DNA from 3 places in the Paenibacillus sp. FSL K6-1558 genome. Region 2 is predicted to be linked to each of the others. Evidence: riboswitches for the same ligand, from Rfam matches in the RefSeq annotation. Region 2 holds a riboswitch; each other region holds the start of a gene.

Region 1 (6,057 bases), 2.3 Mb from region 2:
TTAAAACAACGAATTTTACAAGAGGGTGTCGTCATCTCGGATCAGGTATTGAAACTGGATGGTCTTCTGAACCATCAGATTGATCCTGCATTAACGATGGAGATGGGACGGGAGTTTGCTGCTCGTTTTCGCGAGAGTGGAGTTACTCGGGTGATTACGGTGGAATCATCAGGGATTCCGGTTGCTTTTGCCGCAGCACATGAACTGGGAGTACCTTTGGTATTTGCCCGCCGCAAAAAAACGCTTCTGGCCGATCCTGATGCCTACTGCGAACGTGTACCATCCTTTACGAAAGGAATCGTAACGGATATTATGGTGTCTCGCGAATACATTCATGAAAATGACCGCATTTTGTTCATTGATGACATTATTGCAAACGGAGATGCAGCCCGCGGCGTAATTAAAATTATTGAGCGTTCCGGCGCAGAACTTGTGGGATTTGGTGTTGTGGTGGAGAAGAGCTTCCAGGCTGGTGCTCGCACCATCCGTGAACAAGGGATTCCAGTAGAAGCTCTTGTACGCATTCGTTCACTGAATAATGGCACCGTGCAATTCGACGATAATGAAATGTGACTTTTTGAAGGAAATTGGGCCTAATTTTTGAAGTATGACTTTGCATGGCCTTAGATTTCCTTTATAATGGGGTTATGTTAGGGAGAGGAGGCAACACCATGGGGAACCAACCGGCAACAGAACAATTCTTTATTGATAAGCTGGCGGAATCGAAAGTTCATTTTGAACGTGCCCTGGATTGTAAACATACGGAATTCGATGACCTTTATCCCTATATGATTGAACATCCTCAATTTTTCTGGTACAAACGCTATGTTGCCTGGTCAGAATTACTGACGATTGTAGGCTTGTGTGAAGAGTTGTCCTTCTCTTGGAAAGAACAATTTACACCGCACCAAGTAGAGTACCTTGAAGAACGTGTGATGTCCGCCAAAGTGCTTGATTTTTGGTTCGAGAAGAACGACAGCAAAGAGCACGCGCAGCGGTAACTCTCAGTCGGGACATTTTTTTCGAATGACATGACAGTCCAATACAGTCACGTGAGACCTAAATGACTTTTCATTTAGGTCTCTTTTTGTAAAGAAATTTGAGTATAGGAGTTATGACATGATTAGTGATACAGAATTGGATGCCCTGCGTTTGTCAGGGGAGAAGGTAAGAGTAGTGCGGGATGAACTGGAGTCTAATGATGTAACGGGCATCGTGGTAGCCTGGGATGATGAGCAAGTACTTATTCGCAGGCAAAATCGCCGTGTTGTGAAGCTGGATCGGTCTTACCGTTATCAGCTGTTCAGTGAGCCTCGTCAAAGTGTTTTAAGTGAATAAATGACATGAGTGCTTAGCTTAACGGATTCACGTTACCGGAAAGCTCCTTCAAAGAGAATGTCTGCTACACCAAATGTTTGGAATTACCATCAGGATCAGGCATATTTGCGACGCACGCGAGAGAAGATAGGTACAGTGGAACAATTCGCTGTATTTACAGCCGAAAGGGTGTGTTGCAAGTCATGACATTGATGAATGATAAAGTTCATGCGTATAAGGATCAGATTGGCGCATTAAGCGACGTTCTCCCGGATGTGGTGAAATCATATCATGAGTTTACGGGAGAGTGCTTCCAGCCGGGTGTGCTTGACGCCAAAACCAAGCAGTTAATTGCGCTAGGTATCGGTTTGTTTGCTAATAACGAAGTGTGCACGTTCTATCATGTGGAGGAAGCCCGGTCCAAGGGAGCGACCGATCAGGAGATCATGGAGACGGTAGCTGTTGCTGGTGCAGTGGGCGGCGGACATGCTCTGTCACAGGGAGCAATGAGGGTGCAGAAGGCGCTCCATTAGTGAATGAAGTAAAACAAAAATTAACAAGGTCATACACCTCTTTAATAGAGGCGTATGACCTTGTTTTTTTATAGCTCATCTTTACTTTCTTTACTGTAAGGAGGTAGCCAAAGGCTACTCCCCGTTCTTTAAATTCAATTAAAGTTTACCCAACATTTTGTTATACATAAATTGACCTGTCACCCGTCTTGCGGTTACATAACGATCACTGAAATACGGATTGGACAACTTGGTGATGCTGACACCTTTGCTGCTGGAGGCATGTGCGAATTGACCTCCACCGATGTATACTCCTGTATGTGAGATGCCTCTACCTGTTGTGTTGAAGAAGACCAGATCTCCTGTACGAATGCTTGCTTTGGAGACAGGTGTTCCGGCTTTCGCTTGTTGTTGCGACGTGCGAGGGAGCTCAATGCTATATTTGTTGAAAAGATATCTCATAAACCCGGAACAATCGAAGCCAGCCATGGTTGTGCCGCCCCATTTGTACGGGATGCCTGTCATATTGTTAACCATCGTATTAATTGTGCTTGCCTCTGTGCTTGTTGCCCCGGATGTAAATAGTACAGCAGCCCCAAAAATGGAAATAATCAGTTTTTTCAAAATCAATGTTCTCCCTTCGATGCCTACGGAGTTAGCTAAGGGTTCGGTAGAAGGTTCCCTATATTTCCTATGTATAAGAATAATTCACCCAAAATGGTTCCCCCGTTTTCAATCCTGAAACTCGGCAAATGAATAATTAAGTTTTTGTAACTATTTGAAACTATATTGCATAAATGCGTAATTGTCAAACCTGTTTAAAGGTGTTCATTTAGCCTCAATGTTAGCGGAATTATCGATTTTAGTTATCATTTTGTTGAAATTAGGGAGTTAAAGATTACAAAAAAGTCATTTGTGTTTCATATGAGAGAACTTGGATAATAAACAAGATTGTTATGAGCTAAAAAGGAAACCATTCTGTTTAACAAATTTTTTTGGTTTGTTGCATATATTGACAAAAATATATTTATTGCATATTATAACCATATTAAATACATAATTTGTATTTAAATTGTTTTCATTGGAATATATGTGATAAAGGTAATCAAATTTGTGAATGGGGGAGAGTGTTGTCGAGTGAAAGCAAAAAAATTAGTAACATTTGTACTGGCGTGTTCTATGGTATTCTCCGTAGCGGGAATGGCTATCCTTCCTGTACCGACCGTATCGGCAGCTGATGCTTCCGGTACAACGGCGAGTATGTCCGATATCTTAAAGAATCAGCGCCCTGATGGAGGCTGGAGAAAAGATTACAGTCAGACGTCAGGTGAATGGGCCAAATCAACGATCGATAACAAAGCTACATACTCAGAAATCAGAAGGCTAGCAAGTGAATTCAAAAAAACAAATGATCCGCGATACTCTGCTGCAGCGGTCAAGGGCATCAACTTTTTGCTTAATATGCAGTATTCCAATGGCGGTTGGCCTCAAGTCTATCAAAGTTCCGGCTATCATAAACATATTACCTATAATGATGATGCGATGATTAATGTGATGTACATGCTTGATGAAGTCGCAGGACGTAAGGGGAACTTCTCCTTTATCGACAGTTCTCTTGCAAATCGCAGTAAAAATGCAGTTTCCAAAGGAGTCGATGCTATCCTGAATACCCAGGTGGTATCCGGTGGGAAGTTAACGGCCTGGGGACAACAGCATGATTCCAGTTCACTTAGACCTGCGGGAGCCAGAATCTATGAAGTGCCTTCATTAACGGCAGGTGAAAGCGTGAACATTGTGAAGTTTCTGAAAACGAGACCGGCTAATTCAAGAATCACTGCATCTATCAAAGGTGCCGAAGCCTGGTTTAATAAAGTGAAAATTACAGGATATCGGTATGAGAGAGCGAATGGGGATAGCCGAATTATTGCTGATTCCAGTGCATCACCGATTTGGGCACGTTTCTATGAACTCGGTACGGACAAACCGATCTTTGTGGGACGTGATGGCGTTGTGAAATATAAGCTGAGCGATATAGAAAAGGAAAGAAGAGGCGGTTATGCATGGTACGGCAACTGGCCGTCCAAGCTATAGAAAATTGTTTATTTAACCAATTTTCTAATAAGTCCACTACTTACGGATATATAAGCTTAATCTGAAGCAGGCCTGATAAGTGCGAATCGGATACATATCTGTTTCGCACTTATTTGGTGATGAATAGATGTGTTGACATGTTAAACTACGCGTGGTATATTAATTCTTGTCGCCGATATTAGTTGGAAAGATACAATATATGCGGTCGTGGCGGAATTGGCAGACGCGCACGGTTCAGGTCCGTGTGGGCTAACCCCCCGTGGAGGTTCGAGTCCTCTCGACCGCATTAGATAGAAAAAGACCTCTTAGCAATAGCCTAAGAGGTCTTTTTCTATCTAATGATATAAAGAACAATCAACAGTCTTTAATTACAGTATTGTCTCAAAATAGACGAGTAGAGCAACTTAGGTCTATTCCACATGGGAGCTTGGCTACTTTTTGCCCAGCTAAAAAAGAAAAAGGTTTAGAATCAGATAACTTATGATGCTGCTGTCACCGTAATGTTATCAATGTTGGGTCCCTCTGTACCTGTTGTTACGATTCGGAGTGTATTCGTACCTGAATTCATAGGTACTTGAATTGTTTTTTCACCCCAAGTAGACCAGCTTCCTGTTTGAGTAAAGGGCTCATTACTGAGTACTTTTGTGCCATTAACATAAATATCTAGAGTCCGCGTACCACTTTCCAAAGCGTAACGAAACTTTACATTTTTGGTGCCTGTGATTGTGTTATTGATATCATTCCATTGGATTGCGGAGCCTGTATAAGCGTTGAAGTTAACATATCCAGAACCGGTGAAGCCCGGATAAGCTGTTTCAATGACTGCATCCGTAAGTGTTGTTCCTGTTTCGGCCTCATATGTGGTGCCCGTGCCTACATTGCCGCCACCGTTGCCGCCAGTAATATTAGCAACAAATGTTGTTACACTCTGTGCTGGGAGTTGAGCTGTGAATGCGCCATTGGAAACGTTAATTGGTGCAAGACTTGCCAGATTACGACTGCTGTCTGTTACATACGAAGATACAGTGGATGCATTGCCATTTTGCAACACAAAGCGTTGACTTTTTGCCGAAGTGCTACGGTTAATGGCTACGATGACGACCTTGTTATCACCTTTGTAAGCGGACACGTAAGTATTTGTATCCGGATTTTTGGAAGCATCTACTCTGACATAGCCTGGGCGAACAAATTTGGAGAAATGGGCCATATTGTATCCGCGCTTACTGATTGTACCGTCTTCCTTCATTGGTCCATATTGCCTGCGGATATACCACCATACATAGGCTTGGAAGTCGCCTTCAACCATGGCATTATGCATGTGGTAGGAGACGTCTAAGGCTTCCGGCCAGCGGTCAGCGGAATTGTTGTCACTGTTTGGATAGTACACTTCGGTCATCCAAAGCTCTTTGCCAGCTCCTTTCTGTTTGAAAAGAGGATAAGCAAAATTGTTGACCTGTGTTCCATACAAATGCGCTCCCAAAATGTCCATGTTAGCAAGTGCTTGTGGATCATTCAGGATTGGGTCGGATATGTTTTTCAGGTATTGGAAGGATTCTGGAGCCATGACTTTGGTACCTTGGATGCTACCTGCATTTTCTTTCATGAAACGCAGGATTTCCTGTGGAGTCCACCAGGTCCAGTCATGGGCATAATCCGGTTCATTTTGAACGGATATGGCATACAGATTCACGCCGTTATTTTTCATAAATGTTACAAAGTCATTCAGATGTTGTGCGTAAGCAGCGTATTTGTCATAACGTAACCGCTTAGCATTGGTATCACCATTTCGATTAAACGTCTCAACCATGCTGCTTGGAGGGTTCCAAGGCGAGGCAAAAACGATAGCTCCCTTTTCAATCGCACGTTTGGCTGTAGCAACTTCAAGAGCCCAATTATTGGGGTTCGGGTCTACCCAGATTCGGAGTACAGAGAATCCTAGCTGATTCTGACCATTTCCGAAAGCGGTTTCACGTTGTGCTGCAGTTAAGTCACCAACCCAAACCGGATGGTTGATACCACCAAAGCCACGGATTACTTGTTTTTCCGAGGATAAGTTGATGTTGGCGTCACTTGCTGCAGATACGTTGGTTGGAGTCAACATTAGGGGGAGGGCAGTTAAGCAGGCTAACAACAGGTT
Region 2 (6,057 bases):
ATATCCGGACGAACTTTGGGTAGCAGACGATATAACGTATCAGCCATCGCTGACTCATGTACATACTGCCCTTCTGCAGGAACACGAAGCTGTTCATACAGATTCATACTTTTCTTCAGATAATTCGGGTCGCCATCCAAATGCAGTACCTTACCTGGCATTTCAAAATAGGCGGGTTCTTGCTGTGCAGTCCATTCTTGCATCAGGCCTTCCCGATTACGCTCAGCCTGCTCCATGCGATTCTGCTGCAAGCGTGAGAGCGTCTGATGAGCTTTAATATGTGCCTGGCGTGTCTTAGCGCTCTGTGGTTCATAAGGAACCTGTATCAAATCGTTCACCGGGGAGTCTGCCAGCAACCGGAACTCAGTCCCTTTAATGACCGCAGCGTCCGACTGGAGTCCTTCTACCCGGAAAGTCACATCGCCGCCGTATGACTTCCGAACGACCAAGTCTCCGATATTCATCACCATTATCACCTCTACCCCATCGTATGGGCAGAGACCCGGATTGGTTCATTGAAATTAAAGCTCGCCGCGAACCCCAGCTTCCCACATTACGGTGCTAAGGGTTGCATACTCCTGTAGACTCAATGTCTCACCACGCCGTGAAGGTTGAATACCTGCCTGCTCTAACAGGATGTCTGCCTGTTCTCTGTTCTCCTTGGTGAAGAAACGAGCTTTGAGATTATTGGAGATTGTTTTTCTCCGCTGGGCAAAAGAAGCCTGTACCACCTCGAAATAGTGTGCTTCGTTCGGAACCTGTACTGGTGGGTGCTCACGCACCTTCAGTTTAATTACCGCCGACTCTACATTAGGCTGTGGGATAAATACAGTAGGCGGCACCACACAGACCAGTTCGGGCATACTGTAATACTGCACGGCGATGCTTAGGCTACCATAATCTTTGGAACCTGGTGCAGCCGCCATGCGTTCGGCTACTTCCTTCTGTATCATGACCACAATGCTATCCACTGGCAACTTTTCCTCCAAAAGCTTCATCATGATCGGAGTCGTTACATAATAGGGCAAGTTCGCTACTACACTTACCTTATCAACGGAGGCAAAGTCCGTGGCAAATAGTTCTGCCAAATCCAGCTTGAGTACATCTCCATGGTGAACGCGCACGTTAGGGTATGGTTCCATCACTTCTCCAAGAATCGGTAACAGGCGCTGGTCAATCTCAACCGCTGTAACAGGACCCGCTATACGCGCAAGACGCTCTGTAAGTGCTCCGATACCCGGACCAATCTCCAGCGCTCCCTTGGACTCGTCCAAATCAGCCGCGCCTACGATTTTGTTCAAAATATTTTGATCGATCAAGAAGTTCTGACCCAGACTTTTTTTGAAAGAGAATCCATGCTTTTGAATAATTTCTTTGGTACGTTTGGGTGTTGCTATTTCAATGGTTTGCTCCATATCCTTCATATGCTCACATTCCTTCACGTTCGATTTGCGCTAATGCAGTGGAGAACTCTTCTCTTGTAATCTGAAATACACTCAGCCGTTTATGGAACTGCTTGCCGTTACAATACCCGATACCAAGCAGATTACCCATCTCCATACGTCGTGCGGCTGCTTGCGGGTGTATGATCAATCCTGCTTCAATGAGGTCCTCCCAATCGATTAGACTAGGTGCGCCCTCATAGGATGTGTGTACGCGAGCAAGTGCATGACGAATAGCTTCCGGTGAAGCATTCTCTACTCCGATATCTCCTTTGCGCGTTGCATCCGCCTCTGGAATGAACGCATGTTTGCAACCAGGAACCTTATTGGCAATAATTTTACGGATACGCTCTCCCGCATGATCCGGATCCGTCAGGATAATGACGCCACGTCTCTCTTGAGCAAGTGCAATTCGCTTCAGAATACGCTGATTAATGGCAGAGCCTCCGGTTTCAATCGTATCCGCTTCGACCGCCCGACGAATCGCTACCGTGTCGTCACGACCCTCCACAACAATCACTTCTTTTATCATGTTCCTTTTCTTCCTTTCTAACGCAAAAAGAAGAGGAATATCCTCTTCTCTGCCAAACGGCGGAGGAGACTGAATTCAGACCCCTCCGCCGCATATTCCGCATGAATCATTCATGCAACTATTTTATAGCATTCCCATTTCAAAGTAAAACGATTTTAGTTCGCTTCCGGCTTAACTGGACCAATCACATAGACCGTTTTGCCTTTTTTACGTCCGAAATTCAGGGCGTGCTTCACACTGTCATAATAAACGTCAATTTTGTTGCCTTTAATAGCGCCGCCTGTATCTTCCGCACGACGGAAGCCGAGGCCCTCAATGTATACCCACCAGCCGATTGGAATGACCTTGGGATCAACTGCAATGGTGCGCCCCTCCGTTACACGAGTACCGGAAGCTGTTTTTGTACCAATACCCGGCTCTTCAGAAGAGTAGGCTGTCATCGATACATTTTTCAAAACTTTAGAGTATTTAAAAGAATTCCCGGAGACCGTAATCACCTTGCTGCCCGAGGCAGATGTTTTCTTCGAGTTCGTTGTTACAGCTTTTTTGGTCGTCGAAGTTTTGGCAGATACCAATTGAACCTCAGGTTCCTTCACAACCGGTTTAGCTTTCGTACCTACCGCAATCACTTTATCTACACGATTGGTGGCAACCGTTTTACCTACCACTTTTTTGGAGACGAGTTCTCCATCTTGAAATACCTTTTCGATATGTTGCACAATTGTGCCTTCCTTGCCTTTCACTACAACACGGTTATCTCCTTGGAACAAACTTGGGTCTGCCGTTTTCACAACCTTGTAAGCAATCGGTTGTTTCACATCCACTGTATGCTTTGTTACACGCACTACACGAATCTTCATATCCGCTTTAATTGCGGTTCCGAGCGCTGGATACACTTTATCATGATCTTCAACTTGAATACCTGATTGCTGAATTACACCCTGTACCGATGAATCGGTTGTATAAAGAGTCTTGGTGTCTCCGTCTGCCGTGATTTTAACTGGAACGGCCCGCTCAATAACGATTCGGTCTCCGTCTGTAATCGCCCCATTCATGGGCATGGATACCTTGTCGTGAGGGCTGACTGTGATTGACTGCTCCTCCAGCATTTCCTGAAGCATTCCTGTACGAGTCTCTACCACTTGAGCTTTGCCGTCAATAACCAGTGAAACCTGCTTCCCGGCCTGACCGTAAACGACTAACAAGATCATGATTGCAAGCGCAATTGAGAATATCGCGATCAATGCCATTTGACGCAAGTTCTCATGCTTCCACCGCAACGCGAAAGACTTACTGGATGATCGTGACTCATGGGTCTCTTCTGGTTGGAATATGCCCACTTCTCCGTCCTCCTTCATAGCCTCGCCGTCTAAAGTAATGCATGATGTCTTTGACGCGACTATAACAATTTTTCTACAGAACACAGATCAGAGATAATGACCGGTTCTGCACCATGAACCCCTCTTCGCAACATGATGTCATCCTCCTGAATACATACCGTATGATGACAATATTTCTTTTATTCAAAACAAAAAAAGCCAAAGAAAGAGTGTAAGAGACCCTTTCGTGGCTTCCGAATGATTTTGAATATCGGAAATTCATGCACGAGGTTGCCTCTCTTTTTCCGCTTGCGAGGTTAGCTGTCGGGTTCGGGCGAAAGAGAGCCGCCCTATCTTAGGTCACCCGCTCATGGCGGACGCCCTTGAATTCACCCCGAGACCCAAAGAAGAAATCAAATACGGCTTCGCAGAACATTCCGCTGCTTTTGGGTCAGCGAACGATGCGCACCGGCTAGAATCACCGATGTTTAAGCCCTATTGGTTCCCCCGCTCTCCGTTAACGGAGACTCAGCGAGATTGATTCATGAAAGTAATGTTGTCTCATCGGAAAGTGTCCCTTTGTTCATCCCCCGAACATCTGTCCAATTTTCCGCGCAACAATTCACTGAAAAGATGATATCCTGTTTTGATGCATGTTGTAAAGCACGGATCAAGTACGTTTTTCTAAATATTTGGTTAAAATATTGTAATATTCTGCAATTATTCGAAACAAAGAGCAAATTACCTCTCTGTATCTCCCTTTTTCACCCGATTTACTCGTTTTCTTATCGAATCCCAAATCGTTCCATGGCATTTTTGGTGGTAATTGCAGCAATTTCCTCTACCGAAATGCCTTTAATTTCCGCAGCTACTTCAGCAACCAGACGTACATGCGCTGTCTCATTTCGTTTTCCACGATAAGGATGCGGTGTAAGATACGGGGAGTCCGTTTCTAAGAAAAATCGATCCATCGGAACCTTGGCGAGCACCTCTTTCGGTTGCTTGGCATTTTTGAAAGTGACCGGTCCTCCGAAGGACAGATGGAACCCTAAATCCAGACACATTTTCGCCGTTTCCCAGCTACCAGAGAAAGAATGCATCACACCTCCAACCTCACCAGCCTTCTCCTCACGTAAAATACGCACAATGTCCTCATGAGCATCCCGATTATGGATGACGATAGGCATACTCAATTCACGTGCCAATGCAATTTGTTGTCGTAATACGCGGTGCTGTACCTCCTTAGGGGAAGTGTCCCAATGATAGTCTAGACCGATTTCGCCAATTGCTACCACTTTCTCATGTTTGCACAATGATGCAATCCATTCGAGATCTCCCTCTTGCATCGTAATGGCATCCACCGGGTGCCAGCCTACAGCTGCGTGGATAAAATCATACGTTTCGGCCAGTTTGATCGTTGTTGGAATCGTCTCCCGATTAAAGCCGATATTAATCATGCGAGTAACTCCGGCCTGAACGGCCCGTTTAATCATGTCCTCTCGGTCTTCGTCGAATTGTGGTGCATCCAGATGAGTATGTGTGTCGAATAACATGCTTTCTCGTTCTCCCTTCATGTCGAAAGTCAAATGCCGATGATTTTTTCATGGGAACTCCTCTTATTCTTGTACAGGAATTCTTGCGTTTGAATTTCAAATTTATTTTTTTGCATCATTAAATGATTGGGACAAGCATCAATTTCAGTATTTTCAGTTTTAGCACTCAAGCTACTATATATAGAAGGAAAATAAAAAGTCAAATCAACATCTTGCAAGAAAAGGCGTTAGAAACTGTATAATTACTCACTCGAATTACAAAATTATGTCGATCTACACATCCTCCCCATTAAAGCAGATTACTGTATCATGTAAAATAGCTCTCTTAGAAAGTCTTTTGATATCAAAATGTTTCACCCTGCTGCATCGACTCAAGCTTATAGAAAATAGGGGCGTATATGGGACGGTAATTCATGAAGGATGGCATCCACCTTGTTTTGCGGATAGTACAGATGATGTTTGCCCAGATGAAGTCCACTGATGGAACGAACAATATCAGAAACTTCTGACAGCTCATGCAACTTGTCCTGCCGATCGAGCAGAAGAATTTGCTTATCTGTGGATTGATCTGGACGAAACACATCATACGGATTATCCGTCGGAAAATCAATTTCAAGATCGTACTCGGGATTCAATCCTGCTTGTACAAATGCTTCCCGAATCTCTTCAATGATGTCCAAGTCGATCTGTTCAAGTTCCACATACTTATATAACCTGCGATCCATAAAACGTTCGCACAACTCGCTTAGAACAGAATCGTCCTCCTTACGCCACTGCATAAAGGCTGTTTGAATTAACGATTCATCAAGCTGCAGATATTCATGAACTGAAATTTCTCCTTCAAACAGTTTGGGCAGTGGCTCTACCATGAAACGGTATGGAAAGCCTTGCTTCACAAGTTCTTTTGCCCGCTTAAAGATTTGTCGCAATATAATCTCGGAGCTACGCGTCACAGGATGGAAGTAAATCTGCCAATACATCTGGTATCGTGACATCAGATAGTCTTCCACAGCATGCATACCAGACTCTTTAACTACAATTCGTCCATGAAATGGACGCAGCATGCGCAGAATACGATCCAAGTCGATCGTGCCATAATTAACTCCTGTAAAGTAGGCATCCCTGAGCAAGTAATCCATTCGGTCTGCATCAAGCGGACTGGTTACCAGGTTCACGACAATCGGTTTATCATACGTCTTCTGGATAACGGA
Region 3 (6,057 bases), 2.9 Mb from region 2:
TGCACTCGTGTAATGCTATCAAAATGTATGCCCATAATTACGGTTACCGTAACTTTCAATTGCAGTGCCGCCTTGCGGGCTAGCCGCTCACATAACTCTTGTTCCTTGTGTCCCGGGATATGTACCGTTGTTCCACTAACCCGATCATGGTCAACATAGAATGTAGCTACAGCCCCGATATGAGCTTTACCACCCGTAACCAGAAATACCTTGTCCTGTCCTGCCTCAAAAACCTCTAAACGAATGGATTTCAAATCATATGTACTCATCGTCTCTCCACCTATCCTTCTCTATATGTTATATATGGTGGAATTATGGCTTTCATGACCTGATGATGCAATGAAACTTCTCACACACGCATAAAAGAAACAGGCAACGGGCATACCATAGAGAACGCAATTTTGGAAAAAGGAGGCCGTTAACATGCGAATACGCCTCGTCATGCTCGCACTCGTTACTATTATATGTTCTGGGGTTTATACAGCTCCTTTAGCCCCTGCGCCTGTGTCTGCTGCTTCATCTGAGGAACCTTCTTCAACCCTCAGTGATACACCGGCGTCTGGGTCAGATGTTAAAGAAGAACAGTTGACTCTAGGTCAACTTCGTCAGAAATACGCGGATACGTTCAAAACCAATGGCCCTTCCACCAAACAAGTTGCGCTGACTTTTGATGATGTACCTGATCCAAGATTTACACCGCAGGTACTTGATGTATTAAAAAAATATAAGGTTCGTGCTACTTTTTTTGTTGTTGGCAGCCGTGCGGAGAAACACCCGGACTTGGTGAAACGGATGGTGAAAGAAGGACATATCGTTGGCAATCACAGCTACAATCATCCTGAATTCAGCAAATTATCAATGACTGCCTTTCGCAAACAAATATTACATACCGGCGATATCATTCACCGCCTGACGGGGTATACGCCCAAAATGATTCGTCCTCCGTATGGGGACATTAACGAAGAACAGTTGAGATGGGCTGCAAAACAGCATTACAGCATCGTGAATTGGAATGTGGATTCTCTCGATTGGAAGGGACTAGACAAGGAAAAGGTAAAACATAATATTCTCACCGCGGTGAAGCCTGGTTCCATCGTATTACAACATGCTGGCGGCGGTACAGGTTCGAACCTGAAAGGTACTGTAGAGGCTTTGCCTGAGGTTATTGAGGAATTGCGAAACCGAGGATATGAATTAGTTACATTGGACGAGATGCTTAAACTGCCAAAAGAGAAACAATAATTGAAAGAACAGGGTGTCCCTCTACGTCGTCATGAATTATGCCTATCATGATTACGCAAGAAAGAACACCCTGTCTATTAATGCTCAATTCAACTTATGACCTCACATCCATAAATGAGAGGGTTTAAGCCTTATTTTAAAATGTACAACTCAATATCCTGAAAACCAAACGAACTAACGAACTGTTTGCTTCCAGGGATAAAGATGTCAATACGATTTCCCTTGATCGCGCTACCTGCATCCAAAGCCGTTGCTACGAAAGCCTGTTTCGGCAATCCAGGGTGTGTATGCCCTGTCACTAGTACCTTGGTTCCAAAAGGGATAACCTTGGGATCCACTGCGATTGTGCCGAGTTCGAGCGGGTTGCCAAAATAATCAACGGGGCCCCATCCACCATTCTCGGAAGCATCCGCGGAATACGCTGTTGCTTTAACACTAAGCGTTTTGCTGTAGTCGAATGTTTTCCCCCAAGCCTGTACCACTTTATTATCTGTATTCACGTCCAGGCTTGCAGCAGTCACCGTTTTTTCCTGCGACTTCGCTTGAACTGGTGCCGCTTCTACTTTGTTTTCGTTACCTGGGATTGTAATTTTCAAACCACCATAGATGTTATAAGGTGAGATGTCTTTATTCGTTTTAATTAATGTGTTCATATCAACGCCGTATTGCTTGGATAAGGTGAAGAAGGTATCCCCTTCTTTGGCCACATGAACGGAATCCGCGTGAGCCGGAACGGCTTGAATGAATAGAATGGATGTCAGTAGTGCGATGGCTGTTTTGGCTAAACGTTTCTTGTTATGCATGGTCTTCCTCCCTCATGATGCCTGCGAAGTTAGTTGTCGGATTCGGATGGAGGAACCCACCCTATAGGCTGTACGTGACATGCTGAAGCATTATGTATTCCTAATTCACCCCAAGCAGCATATTTCTCAAATCATTAACTATGTCTGCATTGTTACGTCCCCCGCACTTCCGCTTCGGAAGTTTCGGCAGTCTTGAATATATCACAAATTTGTAACCTTAAGCTGTAGTAAATGTTTCCATTTGGCGTTTTAATTCATTTTACAGGTAACAGAAAAGTTACTTTTTCAGCTCTACCTTTTCTGCAAACAACAAAAAAGCGTCACCGGATCTTTCGATCCGATAACGCCGTTATTCATTTGATTCTATATACGGAATGGCATGAATTAAAGTACTTTTGCAAGAAAGTCTCGCGTACGCGGATGTTTTGGCGCACCAAACACTTCATCCGGGGTACCTTCCTCAACGATGACGCCGCCGTCCATGAACAGAATGCGGTCTCCCACCTCACGCGCAAAACCCATCTCATGCGTTACAATGACCATCGTCATTCCGCCTTCAGCAAGACGTTTCATGACTTCCAATACCTCTCCGACCATCTCCGGATCAAGGGCCGATGTAGGCTCGTCAAACAGCATCACATGCGGCTGCATCGCGAGTGCTCTTGCAATGGCAATCCGTTGCTTTTGACCACCGGACAGCTGGTTAGGATATACATCTTTTTTGTCCGCCAAACCGACTGTCTTCAGGAGATCCTCGGCAATTTTGTTGGCCTCATCCGTGGATTGTTTCTTCACCTTGATTGGAGCAATCGTTATGTTTTGCTGCACCGTTTTATGAGGAAACAGATTAAAATGCTGGAACACCATGCCCATCTTCTCACGTGTAGCATTGATGTTATGCTTCGGATCGGTAATCGAAACACCTTCGAAATCGATCTGTCCCGATGATGGCTGTTCCAACAGGTTCAGACAACGCAGAAATGTACTTTTACCCGAACCGGAAGGACCAATAACTACAACGACCTCACCTTTGCCGATCGTTACGTCGATGCCTTTCAGGACATCATTTTTACCATATGATTTGTGTAATTGTCTAACGTCTATCACTTGCACCCAACTTCCTTTCCAATCGTCCGAGCAGCTTGGACAGAATAAATGTCATCACAAAGTAAATCGCTGCCGCAATAATGAACGGGTTCAGACCCTGGAATGTGAGATTTTTGACTACACTTGCTTGATACATAATATCCACCATACCGATGACCGAAATAATGGATGATTCTTTAATAATCGTTACGAACTCGTTACCGATGGCTGGCAAAACGGCCTTGAAGGCCTGTGGCAGAATAATGTAACGCATCGCTGCGCCTCTGCCCATACCAAGTGAACGGGCTGCTTCCAGTTGACCACGATCAACGCCTTGGATACCGGCACGGAAAATCTCGGCGAGATACGCACCGCTGTTAATGGAAAGCGTCATAATCCCTGCTTGAAGTGCTGAGAAGTTAATGCCAAAAGTTAGCGACACCCCGTAATAGATAATCATAAGTTGTACCAGCATTGGCGTCCCGCGGATCACCTCTACATAAGTTGTACCAATCCAGCGAAGAATCGCCATATTATGAAGACGGAACAGGCAAATAATCAGACCGATGATGACCCCGAATATTACGCCTAGCGCTGACAACAGGAGCGTGTAACCGATACCTGTTGCATATAAGCCTTTGTATTCCCAGAACAATTGAAAAATGTTTTGAGATTTATTGACTTTGTCAGCCATCAGGAGACTTGCTTCTGTAACCATCTGGTTGATCTTATCTTCGCTTTTCAAGCGGTCCAAGGTTTTGTTTACAGAGGCTAATAACTCCGTATTGCCCTTACGAATCCCGACAGCGGCTTCAGCCTGTTCTTCGTCAGGAACTGCTGCCGCAAGACCGATAATGTCATCCAGGTAACCAGCGGCTACGGTATCTTCTACAATAGCTGCGTCAACGCGTTTCGTTTGCAGTTGTAGCACGATGTCGGAGATTTTATCCAGTGAAGTCAGCTTTGCACCAGGAATCTTCTGTCCGATGGTTTCTTGAATGGATCCCTTTTGCACGCCAATCTTGACATTTTCCAGTGATTTCATGTCCGGGTATTTGTCTTTGTCGACATTACGAACCATAATCACTTGTTTGGATTTGTAATACGTATCTGAAAAATCAATGCTTTTCTTACGCTCATCCGTCGGCGTCATGCCTGAGACGACCAAGTCTACACGACCACTCTGAAGTGCGGGCAAAAGTCCGTCGAAGCCCATATCCTCGATAACGAGTTCAGCTCCAAGATCCGCCGCAATTTCTTTGGCAATCGCAATATCAAATCCGACGATTTCGTCTTTACCATTGATGACTTTGTGGAACTCATACGGTGCAAAATCGGCACTTGTACCGAGCACCAGTTTTTTACCGCCTGAGCTGTTGTCTGTCGTTCCACTCGCCAGCGCCGCAGGTGCAGCCGCCGTCAGAAAAAGAAGGAACGTTAACAACATTACGGTATAACGACTTATTAATTTCAACCTTGTTCTCCCCTTACAATGCTATAATTACGATTACATACTGATTCGTCAGTCATGTTGATGACTGAGTCATTATAAAGTACAATGCATGATTATGCAATGCATTTTCAAGATCAAATCTTGACTTGTTTCTGAAAAAATACTGCAAACATGTTATACTCATGGAGTTATTTTCATTTTTGTCTAAGGAGTTTAGCCATGACAACAAATAAAACCCAAATTTTTAACGTTATTGATCAATATGCTTCCCGTTTCAAAGACATTTCATCATATATCGGAGCTCATCCTGAACTTGGAAATGAGGAATATCTTGCTTCTGCCCGTTTGAAGGAAGAATTGTCTTATCATGGGTTCAAAGTACAAGCTCCGATTCTCGGACTGGAAACAGCTTTCATCGGTACTTATGCTTCGAGCAAGCCAGGCCCGACCATTGCCCTACTATGTGAATATGATGCTTTGCCCGAAATTGGTCATGCTTGCGGACATCACCTGATCTGCATGATGAGTCTTGGCGCAGCCGTTGGCCTGAAAGCCATTGTGGACGAAGTCGGCGGAACGATCAAGGTGTTTGGTACACCTGCAGAGGAGACACGCGGGGCTAAAGTTCCGATGGCGGAAGCGGGGTTATTCGACGACTGTGATGTCGCACTGATGGCCCATCCATTCTATGCTTATGAAAAATCAGGCAGCTCCCTTGCAATCGATGCCGTACAATTCGAGTTCCATGGTAAATCCTCACATGCGGCAGCCAGCCCACATGAAGGTATTAATGCCCTCGATGCGGTTATCCAAACATTCACCGGAATTAATGCGTTTAGACAGCAGGTGAAAAGCACCGTCCGTATTCACGGCATCATAAATAGCGGTGGACAAGCTGCTAACATTATCCCGGACTATGCTTCTGCTCAGTTTTACGTGCGTGCAGCCACACGCAAAGAACTGAACGTTCTAACCGAACGTGTCGTTCAGATAGCACAAGGCGCTGCACTTCAGACCGGATGTAAACTCGTAACATCCAACTACGAAACATCCTATGATGAGATGGTCACGAATGAGACCTTCTCTGACGCGTTCAGTCAGAATTTAATGGAACTTGGCATTCCGCAGGAAGAAATCGTCAGTGGGAACGACCATGGCTCGATGGATATCGGTAATGTTTCCTTGAGATGCCCAGCGATTCACCCTTATATCCGTGTCGTTGATGAAGTTCATACCCTGCATTCTATTGAATTCCGTGATTTGGCGTTGCAGGAACGCGCTCTGGATGGCATGATTTTAGGAGCCAAAGCGCTCGCTGCTACAGCTTATGATGTTCTAAGCAAGCCTGAACTGTTGCAAGCCATCCGTAAGGAATTTGACCAAATTACTCGCTAAGTGATGCCGGAGTAACAACAAAAGCCGCAGTTATTAAACTGCGGCACTCCATACGAAAATCGAAATAAAACCTTACTC

The links. A riboswitch is a leader RNA that binds a small molecule or an ion and turns the genes downstream of it on or off. The one in region 2 is predicted to bind cyclic di-AMP.
Region 1: it holds a riboswitch for cyclic di-AMP, as region 2 does, so the genes downstream of both, MHI38_RS26445 (C40 family peptidase) here and MHI38_RS16425 (3D domain-containing protein) in region 2, are expected to answer to the same signal.
Region 3: it holds a riboswitch for cyclic di-AMP, as region 2 does, so the genes downstream of both, MHI38_RS03825 (3D domain-containing protein) here and MHI38_RS16425 (3D domain-containing protein) in region 2, are expected to answer to the same signal.

The regions. Positions count from the first base shown of each region.
Region 1 is NZ_JBBOCV010000001.1:6,069,972-6,076,028, forward strand. It holds gene MHI38_RS26425 (xanthine phosphoribosyltransferase) at 1-573, shown strand, start outside; gene MHI38_RS26430 (hypothetical protein) at 672-1,001, shown strand; gene MHI38_RS26435 (hypothetical protein) at 1,120-1,338, shown strand; gene MHI38_RS26440 (carboxymuconolactone decarboxylase family protein) at 1,521-1,850, shown strand; gene MHI38_RS26445 (C40 family peptidase) at 1,989-2,453, opposite strand; cyclic di-AMP (ydaO/yuaA leader) riboswitch at 2,459-2,590, opposite strand; gene pelA (pectate lyase) at 2,967-3,920, shown strand; tRNA gene MHI38_RS26455 (tRNA-Leu) at 4,122-4,206, shown strand; gene MHI38_RS26460 (carbohydrate-binding protein) at 4,399-6,057, opposite strand, start outside.
Region 2 is NZ_JBBOCV010000001.1:3,815,713-3,821,769, reverse strand. It holds gene yabG (sporulation peptidase YabG) at 1-464, opposite strand, end outside; gene rsmA (16S rRNA (adenine(1518)-N(6)/adenine(1519)-N(6))-dimethyltransferase RsmA) at 522-1,424, opposite strand; gene rnmV (ribonuclease M5) at 1,429-1,974, opposite strand; gene MHI38_RS16425 (3D domain-containing protein) at 2,130-3,314, opposite strand; cyclic di-AMP (ydaO/yuaA leader) riboswitch at 3,584-3,837, opposite strand; gene MHI38_RS16420 (TatD family hydrolase) at 4,079-4,846, opposite strand; gene MHI38_RS16415 (HD domain-containing protein) at 5,224-6,057, opposite strand, start outside.
Region 3 is NZ_JBBOCV010000001.1:922,037-928,093, forward strand. It holds gene lpdD (prenylated flavin chaperone LpdD) at 1-269, opposite strand, end outside; gene MHI38_RS03820 (polysaccharide deacetylase family protein) at 424-1,242, shown strand; gene MHI38_RS03825 (3D domain-containing protein) at 1,374-2,045, opposite strand; cyclic di-AMP (ydaO/yuaA leader) riboswitch at 2,048-2,244, opposite strand; gene MHI38_RS03830 (amino acid ABC transporter ATP-binding protein) at 2,430-3,152, opposite strand; gene MHI38_RS03835 (ABC transporter substrate-binding protein/permease) at 3,139-4,605, opposite strand; gene MHI38_RS03840 (M20 family metallopeptidase) at 4,804-5,979, shown strand.